4 regions of the Blautia sp. HCN-1074 genome follow, and region 1 is predicted to be linked to each of the others. Evidence: predicted binding sites of a transcription regulator. Region 1 holds the regulator's gene; each other region holds the start of a gene.
What was found. Region 1 encodes Rex, which represses fermentation and respiration genes when NADH is low (regulators of the CRP and FNR family bind a similar motif). Its sites were predicted from a motif close to ATTGTTAANTANTTAACAAT; they were not measured.

Region 2: the regulator Rex is predicted to act here: its motif matches at 932-951, upstream of pckA (phosphoenolpyruvate carboxykinase (ATP)).
Region 3: the regulator Rex is predicted to act here: its motif matches at 1,393-1,412, upstream of WKT11_RS12865 (phosphoketolase family protein).
Region 4: the regulator Rex is predicted to act here: its motif matches at 1,732-1,751, upstream of fucO (lactaldehyde reductase).

Annotation. Positions count from the first base shown of each region.
Region 1 is NZ_JBBKBP010000009.1:65,918-69,179, reverse strand. It holds gene WKT11_RS09760 (NAD(P)H-hydrate dehydratase) at 1-1,188, opposite strand, end outside; gene WKT11_RS09755 (redox-sensing transcriptional repressor Rex) at 1,399-2,046, opposite strand; gene abc-f (ribosomal protection-like ABC-F family protein) at 2,360-3,262, shown strand, end outside.
Region 2 is NZ_JBBKBP010000028.1:32,543-35,804, reverse strand. It holds gene WKT11_RS17305 (PIN domain-containing protein) at 1-480, opposite strand, end outside; gene pckA (phosphoenolpyruvate carboxykinase (ATP)) at 1,104-2,708, shown strand; gene WKT11_RS17295 (ketopantoate reductase family protein) at 2,846-3,262, opposite strand, start outside.
Region 3 is NZ_JBBKBP010000015.1:52,104-55,365, reverse strand. It holds gene malQ (4-alpha-glucanotransferase) at 1-996, opposite strand, end outside; gene WKT11_RS12865 (phosphoketolase family protein) at 1,461-3,262, shown strand, end outside.
Region 4 is NZ_JBBKBP010000002.1:151,859-155,120, reverse strand. It holds partial or broken gene WKT11_RS02840 (IS1634 family transposase) at 24-296, shown strand; gene fucO (lactaldehyde reductase) at 516-1,661, opposite strand; gene WKT11_RS02830 (TetR-like C-terminal domain-containing protein) at 1,861-2,439, opposite strand; gene WKT11_RS02825 (hypothetical protein) at 2,993-3,262, opposite strand, start outside.

The sequences.
Region 1 (3,262 bases):
TGCATAGTCAAATGCTGTCTGAACCAGACAATCCTGAATATCACCAATACTTTTTCCACACAGGCGGCTCATCTCGCCAATATGCGGCGTGACGATCACATTCTCTCCGATAAACCTCTTCCAGTCCTCATGAAGTGCCAGAAGATTCAATCCATCTGCATCCAGAACAACTGATTTTCCACACATAGCAGCTCTTGACAGAAACCACTGAGCACGCTCTCTGCTCTGTGCACTTGCTCCCAGCCCCGGTCCGATCACCAGCACATCACACCATTCCAGCATTCTCTCATTTTTACTCTCATCAAAATCACAGGTGATCATTGCCTCCGGCAGAAGTGTCTGTAATGGAACACGATTTGCCTCCACGGTCTGGATCTTCACCATGCCCGCCGAACACTTTAGTGCAGCTGCGGCACTTAAATATGCTGCACCGCACATTCCTTCAGAACCTGCAACCAAAAGTACCTTACCGAAAGTCCCCTTATTCCCATAGGGAAGTCTGTCCGGAAGCATTTTCAAATCTTCTCTTTCCAGGTAATTCATTCGGATTTTCTTATCAGGCATTGAATAAATCCCAATATCCGCCACAATGATCTCCCCACCATACATACGCCCCGGATAGAAACACAGGCCTCTCTTTCGAAAAGCAAATGTAACCGTAAGATTGGCCCGGAAAGCGATTCCTTTCTCGAATCCTGTATCTGCATCAATCCCTGAAGGAATATCCACCGCAACTTTAAACGCAGATGCCTGATTTAATTCGCTGATAAGTTCTCCGTATTTTCCCTCTATCGGTCTGCTGAGTCCAACTCCAAAAATGGCATCTACTATAGTAGTATATTCATCCAGAATCAGGTTATGCACCCGTGGAGTATGATAATACTCTGCTGTGCGAAGCTGACTGGAAGTTTCTTTTGTCATTTTTTCTTCATTTCCAACAATATAATACCACGTTTTAAATCCGTGTAAATGGAGTAATCTGGCAATTGCCAGTCCGTCTCCTCCGTTATTCCCGGTTCCGCAGACCACCAGGATTTTCTCTTTATCCTTCGTATTCACCCGCTTTATGATTTCTGTAACAGTCTGTAATGCAGCACGCTCCATTAATACCAGCGAAGGAATTCCGGCTTTCTCAATCGTATTTGCATCCAGCGCCTTCATTTCTGCCGCAGTCACAACTCCTCTCATCTGTTCACCTCCCCGTATGTTCCCGTATTTCATCAAATATTTAATTTGTTCCACCACGTAATTTTATACAGAATAAATTTCTCAGCCATTCTGGCCAGACGGATATTTTAAATCCACTTTCATTTTATAGTTGTGAATAAGCCAAATCATCCTGCTAAATTCAGAAAAGCTGTGATCAGATGACCACAGCCTTGTGTTCCACATCATGTTCTACTCGCCTTCGTGCTCTTTCCTGTATTCACTCAGGTTATAGGACAGAGTCATAAGGCTCTCTGAAAGATGTACATTCTCAACCATTACATCCTCCGGAGCATCCAGATCAATGTGTGCAAAGTTCCAGATTGCCTTAATTCCATTATCAATTAAAATCTTCGCCATCTCTTTGGCTTTATTCTTCGGAAGAGTCAAAATAGCAATCTCTACCTCATTCTCCTTCAGAAAAAATGGAAGATCACTTAACATCTGTATCTCGATTCCGCGCACCGCAATTCCCTCAAGTACAGGATTTACATCAAAAATACCAACCAGTTTAAAACCACGTTTTTCGAAGTCCACATAATTGGCCAGCGCCTGTCCCAGATTACCGGCACCAAGAATAATCATCGGATGTACTGTATCCAGTCCAAGGATCTTGCCGATCTCTGTGTATAAATAACGTACATTATAGCCATAACCCTGCTGACCAAAACCGCCGAAATTATTTAAGTCCTGACGAATCTGGGAAGCTGTCACATGCATCTTTTTGCTGAGATCATTGGAAGATATACGCTCAACATTCTCCTCCATCAACTCACCGAGGTAGCGATAATAACGTGGCAGACGTTTAATCACCGCTTTTGAAATTTCCTTAGCTTCCACAAATTTTCCCTCCTTAACTTGTCTATGTCAATTATACCCAGATGTTATTTTATTGTCAAACTAATTCTGTACTTTTTCACCAAATAATTCTGCATTTTTTATCAATTTACCTCAGAAACTATCTTATAAAACGGTATTTTCTATTTTTTATCTATAACTTTCTATCATTTCCGGCAGTCTGGAACAAATTGGGATTGCACTACTAAGCAACGAATATCTTTGTAGAAATAGATAAATTCATTTAAAATACTTTCAAAAACAACTTTTTTCGATTATAATAGTACGCGGACAAATTATAAATGGAGGAATTCTTATGATTTTATCATGTCAGAATATCTGTAAATCTTTTGGCGAAAAAGTCATCCTTCAAGACGCCAGTTTCCATATAGAAGACCGTGAAAAAGCAGCTCTGATTGGCAATAATGGTGCCGGTAAAACTACCCTGCTGCGTATCATCATGCACGAGCTCTCACCTGATTCGGGAAACGTAGTCCTTGCCAAAGATAAAAATATCGGATATCTCGCCCAGTACCAGGATATCCATGGACACCACACGATTTATGAGGAGCTGATTTCTACCAAGCAGCACATCATTGATATGGAGAATCGCCTGCGTTCTCTGGAACAGGAGATGAAAACAACCACAGGTGATGCTCTGGACAGTCTGATGAATACTTATACGAGACTGAGCCACCAGTTTGAATTGGAAAACGGATACGCATACAAAAGCGAGATCATGGGCGTATTAAAAGGTCTTGGCTTTACCGAAGATGATTTCGAACGCCAGATTGAAACTCTCTCCGGAGGTCAGAAAACACGTGTTGCTCTCGGTAAACTGCTTCTCTCCAGCCCGGATATCCTTCTGCTGGATGAGCCTACCAACCACCTTGATATGGAGAGTATTTCCTGGCTGGAAACTTATCTGCTCAACTATCCGGGAGCTGTATTTATTGTATCCCATGACCGTTATTTTCTTGACAAGGTAGTCACTAAGGTAGTAGAAATTGAAGCCGGCACTATGCGTATGTACAGTGGAAATTACTCCGCCTATGCACTCAAAAAAGCACAGCTTCGTGACGCGCAGTATAAAGCTTATCTTAACCAGCAGCGTGATATCAAACATCAGGAGGCTGTTATTGCCAAACTGAAATCCTTTAACCGTGAGAAGTCAATTAAGCGCGCGGAGAGCCGTGAAAAAATGCTGGATAAGATTCAG
Region 2 (3,262 bases), on a different contig from region 1:
TTTTTTCTGCTGTTTAGATGCTTTCTGTTTTGGCTGTTTTCGTTCTTTTGGATTTACTTCCAATGTCTTTGCATTTTCAGGTTTAACGTCTTTTTGCTTATTATCTTTTTGTTTATTCTTTGTCTGCTTGTTGGAAATTTTATCAATTCTTACGACCTTCGCTTTCTTTTCCGTTTTCCAGAACTGAATAATCGGATCATAGCCGGTATCTTTGCTGACAATCACAAACTTACAGGATTCTTTCTGATCCATATGTTTTGCGCCTACCAGATATCCCAGGTAAGATCCCAGATGCATATCTGCTGACTGCTTTCCGGTCGGAACTTTGTGTGTGATCAGCTTCGCAGCTCCATGATTGCTGATAATATCCAGGTCTATTTTCTTATTGTTATTTGTATAAAAAAGATGAATATAATCAGATTCACCTAATTTTTCACATCCATTCAGACCTTCACACCCTACGTTTTCAAAATCAATCAAATAATATACTTTAATAATGTTCACCTTCTTATAAATTTATATTTCACTGAATAAATATTCTTATATCATCTATTCAGTAATCTAGTGTGCCGACAAGTTGATTCTTGAAGCAATCTTGCAGGATAAATTTTCTTATTTCAAGGCGGAAGAGAGAGGCGTAGCGGTGGCTATGGCGACCGACGACAACGCGGAAATAAGAAATTTAGACGCAAGATTGTTCGAGAAATCAACTTGTCGGTACACTAGTGCTTTCCCGTAATATGGGGATTCATAACATAAGCATTCTTTCTCTGCCATTACAGCAGATAATTTCTTCCTATTTTAGCATGTATCCTCCATCCGTACAACGCTAAATAAAATATTATCATATCTACGAATATGATTCCCATATTGCCGGCATAATAATTTTACATACCTTTTGTGAAAAGTGACGGATTTTTATCAGATTTAAGTTGATAAATCTTTAACAAAATTCAAAAAAAACGCAAAAATCCTGTTGATTTTAAGCGTTAAATATGTATAATAGTAAAAGAGAAGCGATACCCATTCGCTTTTATGGTAAGGTATCTTAAGCCTGTTTAAACAGGCGCTTTCATTAACGAAGAAAAGAGGTTAAACGTAAGATGGCAAAAATCGATTTAAGCAAGTATGGCATTACCGGAACTACAGAAATTGTCTACAACCCTTCTTATGAAGTATTATTTGAAGAAGAAACCAAACCGGAACTGGAAGGCTTTGAAAAAGGTCAGGTCAGCGAACTTGGTGCAGTTAACGTTATGACAGGTATCTACACAGGACGTTCTCCTAAAGATAAATACATCGTTATGGATGAGAACTCCAAAGATACAGTATGGTGGACAACAGACGAATACAAAAACGATAACCATCCTGCAACTCAGGAAGCATGGGATGCAGTAAAAGAAATCGCTAAAAAAGAGCTCTCCAACAAGAGACTTTTCGTAGTAGATGCATTCTGCGGTGCTAACAAAGATACTCGTATGGCTATCCGTTTCATCGTTGAAGTTGCTTGGCAGGCACATTTCGTAACAAATATGTTCATCCAGCCAACAGCTGAAGAACTTGAAAACTTCGAGCCAGATTTCGTTGTATACAACGCTTCCAAAGCTAAAGTTGAAAACTATAAAGAATTAGGCCTGAACTCTGAAACAGCTGTAATGTTCAACATCACAACTAAAGAGCAGGTTATCGTAAACACATGGTACGGCGGAGAAATGAAGAAAGGTATGTTCTCTATGATGAACTACTTCCTTCCACTGAAAGGCATGGCTTCCATGCACTGCTCTGCAAACACAGATATGAACGGCGAAAACACAGCTATCTTCTTCGGTCTTTCCGGAACAGGTAAAACTACTCTTTCCACAGACCCGAAACGTCTCCTGATCGGTGATGACGAGCATGGCTGGGATGACAACGGCGTATTCAACTTCGAAGGCGGATGCTACGCTAAAGTTATCAACCTTGACAAAGAATCTGAGCCGGACATCTACAATGCAATCAAACGTAACGCTCTTCTTGAGAACGTAACACTTGATGCTGAAGGCAAGATTGATTTCGCAGATAAGAGTGTAACAGAGAATACTCGTGTATCTTATCCGATCAACCACATTGAAAACATCGTTCGCCCGATCTCTTCTGCACCGGCAGCTAAGAACGTAATCTTCCTGTCCGCAGATGCTTTCGGAGTACTTCCTCCAGTATCTATCCTGACAGAAGCTCAGACTCAGTACTATTTCCTGTCTGGATTCACAGCTAAACTTGCTGGTACAGAGCGTGGAATCACAGAGCCTACACCTACATTCTCTGCTTGCTTCGGACAGGCATTCCTTGAACTGCATCCGACAAAATACGCAGAAGAACTTGTTAAGAAAATGGAAAAGAGCGGAGCAAAAGCTTACCTGGTTAACACAGGATGGAACGGAACAGGAAAACGTATCTCCATCAAAGATACTCGTGGTATCATCGATGCAATCCTTAACGGAGATATCCTTAACGCTCCTACTAAGAAGATCCCATTCTTCGATTTCGAAGTTCCTACAGAGCTTAACGGCGTAGACACAGGTATCCTTGATCCTCGTGACACATATGCTGACGCTTCTGAATGGGAAGTAAAAGCTAAAGATCTTGCTGGAAGATTCATCAAGAACTTCGCTAAATATGAAGGAAATGCAGCTGGTAAAGCACTTGTTGCAGCTGGTCCTCAGTTATAATTATAATTGCTGAATTAAAGTTAATTATAATTAAATTATAATTTTATTGTCCAAATGAGTACGAAAGGGATGCGAGTAATTCGCATCCCTTTTTCATGTTGTTTCGGTGGTCAAGCGGATATTCGCAATCCGCTTCGCTACAGGGCTCTGAGTTTTTCTGCCACTTTCTCATATGCGGGTACCGGAACGTGATATTCTTCTCCCATTCTTACTACTTCGTAAACTAATCCGTCAATTTCGGACTGTTTTCCTGCCATGATATCCCGCTGCATGGAAGTGGTTGCTTCCGGTGCGAGGTTGGAAAGGATTTTTAAATTTACTTCTGCCATATCTTTCTGGAAAGGAACTCCCATGGCTTCTGCAAGTGCTGCGATTTCTTTTACCATGGTCTTAAAAAGTTCTCTGGCTTCGCCTTCTTTCTGGAAATCTGCGGCAGTTGCGTGGTAATAGAGTCCTGCTGCCCCGATCGGGGATACATAGGAAAATTTCTCCAGTGCTTCACGGCGGATGTTTTCCGAAAGAGTCCCGTCGATATGACTGTCACAGAGGTCTTT
Region 3 (3,262 bases), on a different contig from region 1:
AAGCGCCTGTTCAATCTTACGGAACAGATCAATTCCGGGACCCTTTTCCCAGTGTCCGCCTCTTGCATCTTTATCTCCGTATGGAATAGAGAAATATTCATCAAATCCGCGGAAATGATCGATTCTTACAACATCATACAGTCTGAAGCAGTAACTCATTCTGGAAATCCACCACTGATATCCTGTATTTCTGTGATAATCCCAGCGATATAACGGATTTCCCCATAACTGACCGGTTGCAGAAAAGCCATCCGGAGGGCATCCTGCTACTGCCAACGGTACATTGTCCTGATCCAGCTGGAACAACTCCGGATGTGCCCATGCATCAGCACTGTCCATGGCAACATAAATCGGAATATCTCCAATGATCTGGATTCCTTTTGAATTTGCATAGGATTTCAGTTTCATCCACTGCTCATAAAACTTAAACTGCATATACTGCTGGAATTCAATATCAAAATAGAGTTCTTCACGATAATAATCCATGGCATTGTTCCAGCGGAGTCTGATATCCTCAGCCCATTTGGTCCATTCTACACCTTCGAAACGGTCTTTTACTGCCATAAACAGAGCATAATCTGACAGCCACCAGCTGTTCTCTGCTACGAATTTCTGATAGTCAGGATTCTTGCTGATATCACTGTTCTCGTATGCTTTTCTCAGAAGAGGATAACGGCCTTTGTAGATTTTTTCATAATCTACCTCATCAGGCTTCTTTCCCCAGTTAACTTTCTCGCAGTCTTTCTTATCAAGAACTCCTTCTTCCACAAGTGTATCCAGATCAATAAAATATGGATTACCTGCAAATGTAGAGAAAGACTGATATGGAGAATCTCCATAGCTGGTCGGTCCCAGTGGCAGAATCTGCCAGTAAGTCTGTCCGGCTTCCTTTAACCAGTCTACAAATTCATATGCACTTTTGGAAAAACATCCGATGCCATAGTCTGATGGAAGGCTGCTGATCGGCATTAATATTCCTGCTGCTCTTTTTCCCATGATTCTTGTCTCCTTCGCCATTCTTCACTTTTACCGCCTATACTTTATCTAGTGTACATATAAGCAGTTTTTCTATACCTTATGCGCAATTGTTTTTTTTATTATATCTATTTTTTGTGCAAATTGCAATACAACTTTCATGTTATCCATTTTTTCGTGAAAATTACTAATCATTGCTTAGTTCTTTTCGTCATCTTCCATATTAAACACCAATCATTTCCACTCAGAGCATTGTCGTCAAGCGGATATTCACAATCTGCTTCGCTACGCAGCTCTATACCGAATAACTGCTCCGCATTTCATCAGAAGGAGCTTATTTTTTATCCATATCAAAAACTTATAATTTCAATGCAATATTGCTATTTTACGTTTCTTTTCCGATATGATAGGATATACTTGGTTAAAAAAATAACAAAGTATTACTCCAATCTATACACATCAAAACCAAAGAAAGAGGTAAGAAAATGGAAGACAACAAATTATGTCTCGAAAAGCAGCCTTTAAATCAGGAAATGCTTGACAAAATCGATGCTTACTGGCGTGCAGCTAACTATCTGTCTGCCGGACAGCTCTATCTTCTTGACAATCCACTTCTGAGAAAACCATTAACAATGGATCAGATCAAGAAGAAAATCGTTGGTCACTGGGGAACCGTACCTGGACAGAACTTTGTTTATGCACACTGCAATCGTGTCATCAAACGTTATGATCTGGATATGATCCTTCTTTCCGGTCCAGGACATGGCGGAAACTTCATGATCGCCAATACTTATCTGGAAGGTTCTTACAGCGAAGTTTATCCAAACATCAGCCAGGATGAGGAAGGTATGAAGAAAATGTTCAAACAGTTCTCCTTCCCATGTGGAGTTCCGAGCCACTGTGCACCGGAAACACCTGGTTCCATCAATGAAGGTGGTGAACTTGGTTACTCTATCGCTCATGCTTTCGGAGCTGTATTTGATAACCCTGACTTAATCGCAACTACAGTTGTAGGTGACGGTGAAGCTGAGACTGGTCCTCTGGCAACATCCTGGCAGTCCAACAAATTCCTGAACCCGATCACTGATGGTGCTGTACTTCCTATTCTTCATTTAAATGGATATAAGATCAGCAACCCGACTATCTTCTCCCGTCTTTCTCATGAAGAACTTGAATGCTTCTTCAAGGGCTGTGGCTGGAAACCATACTTCGTTGAAGGCGATGACCCAATGACAATGCACAAGAAGATGGCAGAAACAATGGATACTGTAATCGAAGAGATCAAAGCAATCCAGAAAAATGCTCGTGAGAACAATGATCCAGAGCGTCCGGTATGGCCTATGATCGTTCTTCGTACTCCTAAGGGATGGACAGGTCCTAAGGTTGTTGACGGACTTCAGATTGAAGGTTCTTTCCGTGCTCATCAGGTCCCGATTTCCATGGAAAAACCAGAACATCTTGAACTTCTGAAAGAGTGGCTGGAAAGCTATCGTCCACAGGAACTGTTCGATGAAAACGGATGCCTGATTCCTGAACTGGCAGAACTGACTCCTAAGGGAAATGCACGTCTTGGTGCTAACCCACATGCTAACGGCGGACTTCTTCTGAAAGACCTTCGTCTCCCGGATTTCCGTGACTACGGTATTGAAGTAGAGCCTGGCAAGACAAAAGCTCAGGATATGATCGAGCTTGGCGGATATATCCGTGATATCTTCAAACTGAATGAAGAGAACAAGAACTTCCGTATCTTTGGACCAGACGAAAGTATGTCCAACCGTCTGTACAAAGTATTTGAATATCAGAAACGTGACTGGAACGCAGAAATGCTTGATACTGATGACTGCCTTGCAAGAGACGGACGTATCATGGACAGTATGCTCAGCGAGCATATGTGTGAAGGATGGCTGGAAGGTTATCTGTTAACAGGTCGTCATGGTTTCTTCGCAAGTTATGAAGCATTCATCCGTATCGTTGACTCCATGGCAGCTCAGCACGCAAAATGGCTGAAAGTCTGCAACCAGCTTTCCTGGAGACAGCCGATTGCATCCCTGAACTTCATCCTGACATCCAATGTATGGCAGCAGGACCACAACGGATTTACTCATCAGGATCCTGGATTCCTGGATCACATCGCTAACAAGAAAGCAGACGTGGTACGTATGTACTTACCACCAGACGCTAACTGCTTACTCTCCTGCTTCGATCACTGCATCAAGAGTAAGAACTATGTAAACGCAATCGTAGCTTCCAAGCATCCAAGCTGCCAGTGGCTGACCATGGAGCAGGC
Region 4 (3,262 bases), on a different contig from region 1:
TGCTTCTGCAAATATTTTCTCCAGTAAAATCCCATTTCCTTATCTGTTTCCTTGCATTAGTGATATATCGTTACCTTGAAAGAAACCTGGAAAATGCCTTCAGCTGCGAAACAATCTTGGATAAATTAAGAACGATGAATTTCGCCGATATACAAGAGCAAGGTTTTATTCCACTTTACACACAAGACAAGCTAACCGATGCATTGCACACTGTTTGCGGCTTTGAAACGGATTATAAATTTATCACCAAAAGGCAGATGAAAAACATTCAGAAAAAAAGTAAAGGCCGGAAATAAAATACTATATTCCAAAACGACACACCAAATCGCCGAACCCCAGTAAAATCAAGAGGTACAGCGATTTTTTTGTTTCGTAACTGTCAAAGACAGGATTTTAGTGTAGCAAATGATGGCCGACGTGTCAACCAGGGAATGAAGAAAGCCACAGGCTGGGTGGGTTCCAGTCTGTGGCCTTAATCGCTGCTTTTTGCTTTTTTATTTTGCAAAAGTAATTCATTACATAATCTTGCGGAACAGATCTTTCAGATCTTCTACACTTGCATCTTTTGGATTTCCTGGTGCGCATGCGTCTGCGTGTGCGGATTCTGCCAGGAACTGAAGATCTTCTTCTTTGATTGCTTCCAGTTTAGTCGGGATTCCTACATCAACAGAAAGCTTCTTAACAGCCTCGATTGCTGCTTTTCTGTACTCATCCTGAGACATTTCATCTACACCTTTGACACCCATTGCTCTGGCAATCTCACGATATTTCTCGCCTGTGCATTCCTGATTGTATTCCATAACGATCGGAAGCATCATTGCACAGGCAACACCGTGTGGTGTATCATAAACAGCGCCAAGTGTATGAGCCATGGAATGAGCAATTCCAAGACCTACGTTAGAGAATCCCATACCTGCGATGTACTGGCCAAGAGCCATTCCTTCACGACCTTCTTTTGTGTTTTCAACAGCACCGCGGAGAGATTTTGAGATCAGCTCAATTGCTTTTAAATGGAACATATCTGTCATTTCCCATGCAGCTTTTGTTGTATACCCTTCGATTGCATGAGTCAGAGCATCCATACCTGTAGAAGCTGTCAGTCCTTTGGGCATAGAAGACATCATTTCAGGATCAATGATTGCGATGATCGGCATATCATGTGGGTCAACACATACGAATTTACGTTTTCTTTCTACATCTGTGATAACGTAATTGATTGTTACCTCTGCTGCTGTACCTGCTGTTGTGGGAACTGCAATGATCGGTACGCAAGGTTTCTTGGTAGGAGCTGTACCTTCCAGACTTCTTACATCTTCGAATTCAGGGTTTGCAATGATGATACCGATTGCTTTGGAAGTATCCATGGAAGAGCCGCCGCCGATTGCAATCAGATAATCTGCACCTGAATCCTTGAATGCCTGAACACCGTGTTGTACGTTCTCAATTGTAGGGTTCGGTTTGATGTCTGAATACAGTTCATATGCAAGTCCGTTTTTCTCAAGAATATCTGTAACTTTGCTTGTTACATGGAATTTTACAAGGTCAGGGTCAGAACAAACGAAAGCTTTCTTAAAGCCATGTGCTTTTGCTTCGTTTGCGATTTCCTCGATTGCACCTGCTCCGTGATAAGATGTCTGATTTAAGTTAATTCTGTTTGCCATAATGATTTCCATTCCTTTCAGTATTTTACATTTTGATATTCTTTACAGATAAGTTTCCGCAACGCTCATCTTTGTTATTATTCTAACAATGTAAATTCAAAAAAGAAAGTTACACTTTCGCTCAAATGTAACTTTCTCACTAAGTTTGTGCAATAAATACGAAAATAATTAGGTAAAATTGTGCACTAATCTGTTATGTTTATGACAATATTTCCAGTTCTTCAAACAACTGGGAGAGTTTCCCAGGCATCCCATCAACTAAAATTTTCGCCAGTCCCTCCGGTGCACATTCCAATTCCCCCAGCACCCATTTTACAGTCATATAAATAGAACTCTGGCAGTACATTTCCAGAATACAATGTATGGTCTCATCCGGAATTTTTCCTGTTTTCTCACGGATCAGATTTTCATAGAAAGCCAGGATCAGTTCAAAATCATGTTGGCGCAGACTGTTCTGGCTGTCATATTTAAAGGCCGCTGCAAAGAAAATGTGCTCTTCCTGAATATAGGTAAACTTCTTTACCAGTGCATCATAAACTGTTTTTCCCATTCCCATATGCTTAAAGGATTTTGCCAGAAGTTTATCAAAATACCAGTTGATCAGATCAAATTTATCCATGAAATTCCGGTAAAAAGTCTGCCTGGTAAGGACACAGTTTTCTGTAATCTGTTTTACCGTAATGTTGTCTACAGTTGTTGTCTTCATACATTCTTTCATCGACTGCGCAAGACGATATTTTGTTTTTTCCCCTTTAACATTTTCTGCTGTCAGTTCCATGGATTTTCCTTTCACAGGTAATTTTGTTTATTATAGTCTTTTGTATTTTGTCACAGTTAATGCCAGGCATACAAGCACCACTACAAACCGTGCTATTTTCCAACAATATAAATATGTATTATTATACCACTTGCTCATCATACAGTACAATAATAATATTTTTTCATTTCATACCCCCTCTGGTTCTGTTGACAATCCACATATGAAAGGGTACACTTGCATTATCAGAAATAAAGGAATGGAGATATTCCTACAAATATAGGATAGCAAGTCATCTATAAACAGGTTTAGACTTGACCGTACATTACAAAAATGCGATTGCAGTCAACTGTAAGCAAGATTAGACTTGACTGAACAGAATAGCTCACCGCAACGAGCAAGAAAGCCCCCAGAGCTGGCACTCTGAGGGCTTTTGCTTTGCTTCACGGAATCTCACCACATTCCTTAGCTACTGTTAGTATATGCGGAATGTGCCAAAAATTCAACTCAAAAACAATGGGTGAAAAAGCCACAGGCTAGGTGAGTTCCAGTCTGTGACTGTCTTAAGATAATCTTATTTAATCTCCGCAGTTTTACATTGCAGAATCTTCTCCAGTTCCGCTACTCTTTTAAGTGCTTCTGCCGTCTCTTTCTGGGCTTTTATTTTTTCTTCTTCAGCAATCATCCTTGCTTTTTCAGCAGAATCCCTTACATTTTCAGCTTCCTCTCTCTCTTTTTTAGCTTCATCCCTTGCTTTTTCAGCAGAATCCGCTCTTTGGCGTTCCCTTTCTGTATTTTTGCGTTCAGCTTCCTGACCTTTTTCATACATGATCGTATCTCTCTC